One region of the Sporosarcina sp. Y838 genome, then DNA from elsewhere that is predicted to be linked to it. Evidence: predicted binding sites of a transcription regulator. Region 1 holds the regulator's gene; the other holds the start of a gene.
The links. The regulator NrdR, encoded in region 1, represses ribonucleotide reductase genes. The targets are predictions, from matches to a motif close to AACACNATATATNGTGTT.
Positions count from the first base shown of each region.

Region 1 (6,072 bases):
GAAATCCAGAAACAAAGGCTTATTGCGCGTAATGTGTTATCGGAAGAAGAAGCGGATGCACGAATCAAATCTCAGCTTTCAATGGAAGAAAAGGAACTGGGTGCAGATGCGGTATTACACAATAATGAGACAGTAGAGCACACGGGGCGACAGCTTGATGCGATACTATTAGATTGGAATGCGCAACCATAATCATTATCTGAATAGATGAAAAACGTAATAAATAGTTAATATGCTTTTTTCTGAATTAATATGTGTTATACTAATGAGCGAATAAACACGTATTGTATAACATACATATTGGAGGATCTATATATGACTACTTCTATTGCGATTAACGGGTTCGGAAGAATTGGACGGATGGTTTTCCGTCAAATGATTAGAGAAGAAGATGTGGAAATTGTTGCGATAAATGCAACGTATCCATCAGAAACACTTGCTCATCTTATAAAATACGATACGAATCATGGTACATTTGATGGTGAAGTGATTGCAGAAGAAAATGCAATTGTCGTCAATGGAAAACGAGTGAAAATCGTTTCTGACCGCGATCCGCTTAACTTGCCTTGGAGGGAACTCGGTATTGATATTGTCATCGAAGCGACTGGTAAATTCAATTCCCGAGACAAAGCTGCACTTCACCTTGAAGCTGGAGCAAAAAAAGTCATTATCTCTGCTCCAGGTAAAAATGAAGATGTGACAATTGTAATGGGAGTCAACGAAGATAAATTCGATATTAAAAAACATGATATCATTTCAAATGCTAGCTGCACGACAAACTGTTTAGCTCCTGTAGCTAAAGTACTCAACGATACATTCGGCATCGAAAATGGGTTAATGACGACTGTACACGCATACACGAACGATCAAAAAAACTTGGATAATCCGCACAAGGATCTTCGTCGCGCACGTGCATGTGGGCAATCTATCATTCCTACGTCAACTGGGGCTGCAAAAGCATTAGCGCTTGTACTTCCTGAATTGGAAGGGAAAATTCACGGGATGTCTCTACGGATACCGACGCCTAATGTTTCACTAGTTGACCTAGTTGTGGATTTAAAGCAAGATGTTACAGTAGAAATGGTTAATGACGCGTTTATAAAGGCGTCAACTGGGGCTATGGCAGGTATCCTTCATCTTACGACAGAGCCACTTGTATCCATCGATTTCAATACAACAACGGACTCAGCTATCATTGACGGCCTCTCAACAATGGTTATGGCTAATCGTAAAGTGAAAGTGCTTGCCTGGTATGATAATGAGTGGGGTTACTCTGCTCGTGTTGTTGATTTAACGAAAAAAGTAGCTGCTGCATTAAAAAAAGATGCGCTGGTTTAATCATAAATAGCAAGCGTCCTCCTAATCAATATAATATGATTAGGAGGACGCTTTTTTGGTTTGTCCAATGATATTTCCCCTCCATTCTGATTTTTTGGGACATGTTCTGTTATAATTAAGTTATTATCTAAGAAAAATCGGAGGAACCAACTTATGAAATGTCCAGCTTGCCAATACAATGGCACCCGGGTCGTCGATTCCAGACCTGCCGAGGAGAATAAATCTATCCGACGTCGCAGGGAATGTGAACAATGCGCGTTCCGATTCACGACATTTGAAAAAGTTGAGGAAACACCACTGATTGTCGTGAAAAAGGATGAGTCACGTGAAGAATTTAGTGGGGAAAAAGTACTCAGAGGACTAATCCGTGCTTGTGAAAAACGTCCGGTCCAACTTGAAGACTTGAAAAACATTGTTACTTCGATTGAAAAAGAATTGAGAAGTGCAGGTGTCGTAGAGATTAATTCCGATGATGTAGGAGAAATGGTTATGGAACGACTTTCTGAAGTTGATGAAGTCGCATATGTCAGATTTGCTTCGGTCTATCGCCAATATAAAGACATCACGGTTTTCATAGAAGAATTGCAAAACTTACAAAAGCGAACTAAAAAATAACGTATCCCATTTAGATAGGAAGTAGAGTTGCAATGGCACCACTTTATAAAGAGCTACAACCAGTTGATGCATACAAGATTCGGTTAACGCAGCCATTTTCGGATTATGATCGCCAACTCCTCACCTTATTTTATCAGCCACTGATTGGTCCTGGAGCAATGAGTCTGTTTATGACATTGTGGGCGGATGCGGAGCGGGAGGATGATCGTGAATATAATCATTACCATCTAATGAACATTTTGACGATGCCGCTAGGACCTGTTTTCGAGGCCAGGATTTCTCTTGAAGCAATTGGTTTGCTGCGTACGTACAAGAAGAAAGATGGGGATGCAAGATTATTTGTTTACGAACTGCTTCCTCCACTGGATGCCAAAGCTTTTTTTCTAGATCCATTATTGTCGACATTCTTGTTTAGCAAAATTGGGGAACAGGCATACCGAAATCTACGTAGTCGTTTTGCGATAGAAAGTGTTAATGAATTCGGATTTGAAGATGTTTCACGTACATTTTTGGATGTGTATACACCCGTACAACAGGGTCATAGCTTGGATGTGGGCGAGGACCAGCAGTTTATCGGACGGAATGAATCGGAAGGTGTTCCATTCTTGCATTCCGACTTTGATTTCGACCTGCTTCGTTCGGGGTTATCTGAACAAATGGTCCCTAAAGCTTCATTATCTTCTGTTTCAAAGGAATCAATTGCAAAACTCGCATTCCTTTATTCGCTGACGCCATTAGATATGCAAAAAGTTATTATGATGGCACTTGATGAAGATCTTATGTTGCCAGAGGACAGATTACGTAAATCAGCTGCTGAATTTTATAAAATGAACGTTTCAAAAGAAGCACCAGTCTTACATAAAGTGTATGCGAAAGAACCACCTAAGCCTGAAACAGGAGTATTGTCGCAAGAAGAAGAATTGGTACATTATCTTGAAAATACGGCACCAATTGAAATGCTGCGTGATTTTATAGGAAAAGAGCCGGTATCGGTAGATGTGAAGCTTGCCGAAAAACTAATCAATACTCATGGATTGTCCGTTGGTGTCGTCAATGTCCTCTTGCAATACGTACTTTACCGTAATGATGGGAAAATAACGACCAGTTATGCTGAGCGGATAGCTTCCCATTGGATGAGCAAAAAGGTGGAAACTGTGAAAACCGCAATGGAAATTTCACGGAGTGAGCATGATCAGTATGTGAAGTGGAAAAATGAAGGTCAGAATACAGGACAGAAATCATGGCCAAGACGAAAATCTGTACGTGAAGAAAAAGTACCGGAATGGTTTTATAAAAAAGATGAAGAGAAAACAAAAACAGATGTACCTGTTAAGTCTTCTTCAGCTATTGATGAAGAACGTCGTAAATTACTTAAGGAATTAGGCGTAACAGGGGACGGGATGGTGAACTGAAATGGAACATATTGGCGATACGCTGAAACGGGTTGTGAAATCACCGGCATTTGCTGCAAGGTATGATGAGTTGCGAAAAGAAGTGATGGAGAGTCCAGGAGTACAACAATTTTTAACGGATCATTCCACTGAAGTTAATGGTGAAGTTGTTGAGCGGAGCTTAGGCAAGTTATACGAATATGCCACCGCTTCCCACAGTTGTGGAAAGTGTCCCGATCTTGAGGGGTGTGTCAATATCATGAAAGGCTTCGAACCCAAATTGTTACTCTCTCGCGAGCTAATTGATGTAGAATATATGAAATGCCCCAACAAGTTAATGGATGACAATCAGCGTAATATTACAAAGATGATTGATAGTATGTATATGCCTAAAGACGTTATGGAAGCAAAATTACAAAATATTGATATGTTTTTTGATGACAGTAGAGTAAAGGCGGTACGTGCTGCGAAAGACTTTTTAAATGTTATCGATGAAACTGGGAAATTACCTGAACGCGGTTTGTACATCTATGGCCCGTTTGGAATTGGAAAATCGTTCGTGCTTGGAGCATTGGCCAATGAATTGGCCAATCGTAGAATACGGACAGTTGCTGTTTACGTTCCGGAATTTCTGAGGGAAATGAAGCAATCAATTCAAGATCAAACGCTCAATGAAAAAATTGATTTTGTGAAAGGTGCACAAGTGCTAATGCTTGATGATATTGGTGCGGAAACGATGTCAGCATGGACACGTGATGAAGTATTAGGAACAATACTCCAATTCAGAATGGCAGAAAAGTTGCCCACTTTTTTCACTTCCAATTTTAATTACGCTGAACTTGAAGATCACCTGACGTATACACAGCGCGGAGAAAAAGAAGCAGTCAAAGCGGCTCGGATCATGGAAAGGATTCGAATGATTAGTAGCCCGGTACGGCTCCAAGGGGAAAATAGACGAGAAAAATAAAGAACTGGCACATGAGTAAATTCATGTGCCAGTTCTTTATAATTTATTTATTATTTCTGTCATTACGATTTGTACGTTTCTCATTTTGGTTGTTGTTATTGTTGTTGTTTTGATCTCTCAGCTTATCCACATCAAATGCAGCTCCAAACTCTTCACGCATGTCGTTTGGATTTTGGTTATTGTTGCGGTTTTGATTAGCATTTCGGTTGTTGTTATTGTTGTTATTATTCGTCAAGATTATCACCTCCATGCACATATCATGTGTTCAAATGAGTTTATTATTCATTGGAAAACACTATAATGTGAAAAGCATTAAAATGTTTCTATCTTATTTTTTGATGAAATTTATTGAGTAATACGTTTTTCGCTCATCAAATCACTTACCGTACCTAGTTGATATCCTTTTTCTTTGATCTCGTTTATCATGGTTTCTAGGCCTTCAAAAACAGGTTTTGTAGGGTGCATTAATACCATGGAACCATTCGCTACGCCCGATACAATGCGATTAACCATTTCAGAGGTTTCTGGCTTTTTCCAGTCGACTGTATCAATCGTCCATAAAATGGTTTTCATGTCCAGCTCACTGGCGACTAAAATCGTTTCTTGATTGAAACTTCCACTCGGTGGTGCAAACCAAATTGGTTTTATACCCAAGGTCTCCTCAATGATATCGTTTGTTTTTTTTAATTCATCCAATGTATCAGCTCTGGAACGTTGTTTTAGGTCGGGATGACTATAAGCATGGTTTCCAATTTCATGACCTTCGAGATTGATCATTACAGCAAGATCGGGATTATTCTTAACCCAACTTCCGTCAAAAAAGAATGTTGCTTTTACTTTGGACGTTTTTAGAGTTTTAAGAATACCCGGAATGTACTCATTACCCCAAGCGACATTGATTAACAAAGCTACCATTGGCTTTTCGGAGTTTCCTCTGTAAATTGGAGATGGATCTAAATCGTTCAAGTGGATTTTTGGCGATGTTTCTCTGTAAACAATTTTACTTTTATCAATTTCTTCATCGAGTTTCATGTTTTTATAACTGTTTTCAACATCTACTTCCAAGCCATTGTACCCTGGTATTGCTTTCCATACTCTGTCGATTTTTGCATCAATCGGTTCAATAATGTTTTGGTCGCGGTAAGCAACAATCTTTTTATAAAGATCATTCTCCGTGCCTTCTGAGAAAGTTGGGATAGGATTCTCAGTGTCTATCCTTGGGGAGCCAGCTGTCAGTACATTAGAAAGGATTCTTGGGACCGAAAGTAGTACGACGATAACTAACAAAATGTAAATAACATATTTTGCTTTATCCATATATATATTTTTTTGGAATCATAGAAATTCCTCCGTTCATATTAGTTAGTATTAGTAGGTTTCCCGTTCAACATTAGACTATGCGTGCTCTTTTTTATCTTTGCACGGAAAAAACACAAAAATGATATAGCTTACACAACCTAGGCGGCAAATTGTCTTACCCAGGAAATAATCACCATAAAACGGGTTAGAAAAGTCAAATTCTTCTAAGCCACAGATGTATTTGGAGATTGCTTAAGTATTCAATAAAATAGACTTGCATTTATTGCGCATTCAACGTATACTCAATTTTAATTAATAATCTGAAATGCATGGAAGAGGACAACAATCCTATCGTCTACCTATAGAGAACGGGGTCAATGGCTGGAAGCCCCTAAGGTTGGACGGATGATTTACCCCCTCAGAGCAGCATCGGTGAACTATACAGTAATCGATGACGGAATC
Region 1 is NZ_JBXCJD010000005.1:95,396-101,467, reverse strand. Features, by position in the region: gene coaE (dephospho-CoA kinase) at 1-192, shown strand, start outside; gene AC1TO4_RS08795 (glyceraldehyde-3-phosphate dehydrogenase) at 316-1,338, shown strand; gene nrdR (transcriptional regulator NrdR) at 1,492-1,953, shown strand; gene AC1TO4_RS08785 (replication initiation and membrane attachment family protein) at 1,986-3,365, shown strand; gene dnaI (primosomal protein DnaI) at 3,367-4,311, shown strand; gene AC1TO4_RS08775 (hypothetical protein) at 4,355-4,546, opposite strand; gene AC1TO4_RS08770 (polysaccharide deacetylase family protein) at 4,657-5,628, opposite strand.

Region 2 (6,072 bases), on a different contig from region 1:
ATATTCATCATAGATATCCCTCCTATACAAAGTGTCGGGAGGTTTAGAACTTTTTAAACATCATTATGGAGTGTAACTTTATTTTTTAGTATAATGAGTTAATAGTATTTGTTGAATTAAAAGAAAGAGGGGCTAAATATATGAAAAAAGAACAACAGCCTCCTACTTACGGGGGTCAAGCACTAGTTGAAGGTGTTATGTTTGCCGGAAAAAATCATACCATCTCGGCAATTAGGCGAAAGGACGATGCAATTGATTATTTCCACCTTCCAAAGGAAAAGAGTAATACTCTGATAAAAATGAAGAAAATCCCATTTATTCGTGGATTTGTTGCATTAATTGAATCTGCTGGAATCGGGTCACGGCATTTAACATTTTCCAGTGACCGCTATGATATTATGCCCGGCGAAGAAATTCTTCCACCAAAAGAAGAAACCTCCAAATTGGCAATGGTTCTTGGTGTCGCAGCTGTCGGAGTATTATCTTTACTATTTGGGAAGTTCCTCTTTACACTGATCCCCGTCTTTCTAGCACAAGCACTACAATTTGTTGCACCAGGAAAAACAGCACAAATTTTGCTTGAAAGTCTATTTAAGCTCATTTTGCTATTGACCTATATTTCACTTATTTCTATGACACCGCTCATTAAGAGGGTATTCCAGTACCATGGTGCAGAGCATAAAGTTATCAACACATATGAAAATAATTTGCCCATGACAGTTGAAAATGTTCAGTCACAATCTAGACTCCATTTTCGTTGCGGTAGCAGTTTTATGCTGTTTACGGTAATTGTTGGTATGTTTGTTTATTTCCTTGTACCGGCCGATCCTTTTTGGTTCCGCATTGTAAATAGGATTCTACTCATTCCAGTCGTTCTCTGCATTTCCTTTGAAGTCCTGCAAATAACAAATTCGCTTCGCAATGTTCCTATCTTGAAGTATTTAGGCTATCCCGGTTTGTGGCTTCAACTATTGACAACGAAAGACCCTGATGACAAGCAAGTGGAAATTGCAATTGCATCGTTTGAGAAATTATTGCAACTAGAAGAGCATGGTGTTGATGCAATGGAACTTGAAGCAGGGACTGTTCCTGTAATTATTTAAAAGCGGAAGCTGCCGATTATGGCCGCTTCCGCTTTTATATTGCTTTATAACCCGCATTTTAATTGGGCATTACAGTTCGTACATGTATTACAGCCGCCCATTTCTTCGACTGTACCTGTTCTACATACAGGACAAGTATCACCGACTTCAGATCCGATTGTAACGTTTGTCGAACGTAGATCTTGTATTGTATTGACAAGAACAACTTTACGCTGTTCAACTACTTCTTCAACATAGTCGGAATCCATTTCATTCTCTTCAGCTTTTAAGGTCAGGACTTGCGCATCTCGGCTACCATCCACATAGACAGTCCCGCCTTTCGCTCCGCCCTTATAGAGACGCTCATAAACACTTTCAACTTGTTTAACAGTATACCCCCGTGGCGCATTGACCGTTTTAGAAATTGAACTGTCAATCCAACGTTGGATAATGCACTGTACATCTGCATGCGCTTCAGGCGCAAGAGCCATCGAAGAGAGAAACCATTCCGGTAAGTTTTCCGGATCTGTAGCTGGATTATTCTTCAAATACTCTTCTACTATTTCAGCTTTCACCTCGATGAATTTACCAAGACGCCCGCTGCGGTAATAAGAAAAGGAGAAATATGGTTCCAATCCAGTACTAACGCCAACCATAGTTCCAGTAGATCCAGTTGGTGCAACAGTTAATAAATGGGAGTTTCTAATACCGTGCTCCAAAATAGACTCGCGAATATCTTCCGGCATTTTTTTCATAAAACCTGTATTGATGAACGCATTGCGCAGGGCTAATGTTTCCTCATCAGTCTTACCGATAAGGAATGGGAAGCTTCCCTTCTCCTTTGCAAGTTCGATTGATTCACGATAAGCAGATGTTGCGATCGTTTCAAATACGTTGTCGACAAGGTCGTTGCCTTCAAGAGAACCGTATTCTTTTTCGCAATAGATCAACAGGTCGGCAAGCCCCATGACGCCGAGCCCAACACGACGTTCGCCGAGTGCTTGTACTTTGTTTTCTGCTAGGAAATATGGCGTTGCATCGATAACATTATCCTGCATTCGAACACCAATACGAACTATTTCTTTTAATTTTTCGAAGTTTACTGTTTTTGTCTCTTTATTTGCGACTTCCGCAAGGTTTACAGCAGCTAAATTGCAAACGCTGTAAGGTGCAAGTGGTTGTTCACCACATGGGTTCGTTGCTACAACTTGCTGGCCGTAAGCTTTGGCATTCGTTTCATTGTTGGCATTGTCGATGAAGAAAATGCCGGGTTCAGCGGCGTACGTTGCACAGATGTTAATAAGATCCCAAAGTGCACGTGCTTTGATTGTTCGGTATACACGAACTGCAAACCCTTGACGCTCCCATTCACGGACATCGCCGACTTTATGCCATTCTTCGTTGTATGTAGCCATTTCTTCCGGAGAGTACTTTTCAACAGCTGGGAAGCGCAGGTCATAATCTGCGTTCTGTTCAACTGCTTTCATGAAATCGTCTGTCAATGTGACGGAAATATTTGCACCTGTGAGGAATTCCGCATTTTGTACGGAATAGGTTCCCCCATCACGCAATTTCGTTTCAGCATCTTTCAAGATTGCATCATTGAATCCACCCATACCAGGAATCGTCCGATAGTTCATTATCCCTTGGTACATCGCTTCTTCTTGAGCTGTAAGCGGTTTGAATTTCAGTTTTTCATTTGCTAACTTTTTTATCAATTCATCTTCGGTAGTTTCCACAAGGTAACGGAGGATTCTAGGATTCTGCATTTTTGAGATGATAAATTCGTAAATATCCGGATGCCAATCTGCTAACATGATCATCTGTGCACCACGTCTAGATCCACCTTGTTCGACAAGATGTGTCAATTTAGCTATATCATCGAGCCAAGAAACCGACCCGGATGATTTACCGTTGACGCCGCGTGCAAGTGTGTTACGTGGTCGTAGTGTGGATCCATTTGTCCCAACACCACCACCGCGACTCATGATCTCCATCACTTGTTTGCGGTGATCAGAAATACCTTCACGAGAGTCAGCCACGAAAGGCATAACATAACAGTTGAAGAAAGTCACTTCAGTATCTGAACCAGCTCCGTATAGAACTCGTCCAGCAGGAATGAAATTCAATTTCGACAATTGATTGTAGAACTGATCGAACGATTCTTTTCGTCTTGCTTCTGTCGTTTCAACCGAGGCAAGTCCTGTCGCATTACGTTTGGCAATTTGCTCATAAAAAACTTCAAGTGGCTTTTCTAGAACTTCTATCGGTCTTGTAATGATACCTTTTTCCTGCTCAACTGGATTGTCGATCGCTGAACGAAAATCTTTTTCAATCCATATATCTGCTTTTCCACTTTTTTTATCAATTGCAGTGATAAAGCCAAGTCCACGTGCCGGGAATTTCGGATCTTCCTTAACCGTTAGGACGACGAAATCACCAACTTTGAGTGTTTCCTTTTCCGTATCCTTAAACGAATATCTGTCAATCATGACAAGCCGGGATACCCCTTTATGTTCAATATGCATATCATCTGAAATTGGATGCACTTGCGGGAATTTAGAGATATCCGCATTCAGCTGTGCCTTGTCCAAGATAGGTTCCTGGTGTTTTGAAACAATGACCATTAACGCATCCCTCCTTATGGGATATATTCATAAAACAAAACATGTATTTTCACGTAGAACACTACATGTTGTGTTAATTATAATACCTAATATACTACATATTGAAACCTGCTTCAATAAAATAATTTTTACATTAAACTCCAAATGCTTAATTTACGCATTTCGGAACGCTTAATTCTCGATAAATAGCACCAAAGTTACAGATGTTATTTTCTATATGTCCAGTCATCATTCGCATATTTTTCCCGCTCAATTTCCATTACGAATTCGATTTGCTGTTCTGTTAATTCTAATGGTACAAGTTCCATATCAAGCGCTGATTCGAAACCTTTTGAAAATGCATCTGTACATTCCTCAATTGAAACAGAGCGGTTTATCAGTTTATCTATAGCTACCGCTTTTTCTGGCAAACTCATACGCATTTGTTCGCGGTGTTCTTCCGTTTTAAAGTTAAAGAGAGAAACCAGTTTGTCCACATCAAGACTTAAAAGTATCGCACCGTGCTGTAAAATGACACCTTTCTGTCTTGTCTGCGCGCTTCCAGCAACTTTCTTCCCCTCAACAACAAGTTCATACCAACTTGGTGTGTCAAAGCAGACTGCACTTCTCGGTTTCTTTAAATCATTGTTCTGTTGTTCAGTTTTAGGAACTGAAAATGATGCATCCAAGCCTAAGTTACGGAACCCTTCAAGCAAACCGCCCGAGATAACACGATACGCTTCTGTTACCGTTTCAGGCATTTCGGGATAACTTTCACTAACAATAACGCTGTATGTAAGTTCGTGCTCATGAAGGACACCTCTGCCCCCCGTTGGACGTCGAACGAATCCAAGTCCATTTTTTTTCACTTCACCCATATCTATTTCTCTTTCGACATTTTGAAAGTAACCAATTGATAACGTAGCGGGTTCCCATTCATAAAATCGAAGTACTGGGCCGATTTCCCCTTTGCTATGCCATTCTAGCAGTGCCTCATCCAAAGCCATATTGAACGAAGCACGACATTTTCCTGAATTAATGAAGTGCCAAACCTTTTTTTTCATTCGAATTCTCCCTCCACAACGAATTTCATTTTATCATTCCCATTGAACAAGTGCCACTCAATCTTTATAATGATAAGGTAGAGAGAAAGGGGAAATTTGTTTTGAACTATTATATCCTAGGGGCCGTTGCTCTTATCGTAATCATTTATTTTGTTGTGACGATGCAACGTCTTAAGAAAGCTGTTACAAACTTGACGCAAGAGCAATTTATCGAAGGTTATCGGAAAGCACAACTAATCGATGTGCGTGAGCCCAAGGATTATGATGCTGGTCATATTCTGGGAGCGCGTAATATTCCGTACTCTCAATTCCGTCAGCGACATAAAGAAATCCGGTCGGACAAGCCCGTTTACTTATACGATCAAAACGGTGGAAAAAGCGCACGTGGAGCCTTACTTCTAAGGAAAAAAGGATATGATCAACTCTTCCACCTGCAAGGCGGTTTCCGTCAATGGACAGGTAAAGTGAAAAGTAAGTAAAAAATAAAGTTCTTCCCCTTGGGAGGAGCTTTTTTCAATACTAGAGTATGGAATGAAGCAGCATATGTCATTAAAGAAAACGATTAATTGATTTCTTTTTCCCAGTACGCTAGACGGCACTCGCATGCGTGTGGGGTCGTTCATTGCAAATAACACCCCCCAATTAACCCAAGCGAGTAATCCTCCACTCAGCAATGCTACAGGCCGTTTCAACCGCGCTAATGAAGACCAATTGGACGAAACAATAATCCTTACGAATCAGGGACTTACAGAAACAGCGCAAACTCTTTACAACAGTTATGCAGACGTTGAATGGGAGAAGTGCTAAACCTCGATTTACTCAAGTTATTCCACCACTGACAATGACAATTCTTCTGGCTAGATTTCCCTTTTATAAACCTCCACTTGCTCTAAATACGCCCACGACAAAAAGGCACAACAGGATTTGCTGTGCCTTTTGTCGATTACTTATTGTTTTATATAGCGCAAAACAGGATTACGTGCCGCCTTCGTTTCATCAAGACGATTGATAACTGTTGTATGCGGAGCATTTTGTACGATTTCTGGATTTTCTTCGACTTCTTTTGCAATTTGGATAAGAGCGTCACAGAAAGCGTCAAGTGTTTCTTTTGACTCTGTTTCTGTAGGCTCAATCATCATGCCTTCCTCAACGTTAAGCGGGAAGTAAATTGTTGGCGGGTGATAGCCAAAGTCAAGCAAACGTTTTGCCATATCAAGCGTGCGCACGCCAAGTTTCTTTTGACGGCGACCCGACAGTACGAATTCGTGTTTACAATGTCGGTTATATGGAAGGTCGAAATAAGGCTCCAATAAGCGCATC
Region 2 is NZ_JBXCJD010000007.1:114,794-120,865, reverse strand. Features, by position in the region: gene AC1TO4_RS11990 (hypothetical protein) at 1-11, opposite strand, end outside; gene AC1TO4_RS11985 (DUF1385 domain-containing protein) at 141-1,103, shown strand; gene AC1TO4_RS11980 (vitamin B12-dependent ribonucleotide reductase) at 1,148-3,709, opposite strand; gene AC1TO4_RS11975 (lipoate--protein ligase family protein) at 3,916-4,752, opposite strand; gene AC1TO4_RS11970 (rhodanese-like domain-containing protein) at 4,914-5,231, shown strand; gene gcvPB (aminomethyl-transferring glycine dehydrogenase subunit GcvPB) at 5,700-6,072, opposite strand, start outside.
Region 2: a site for NrdR is predicted at 3,767-3,784, ahead of AC1TO4_RS11980 (vitamin B12-dependent ribonucleotide reductase). Genes of this name have one in related genera too.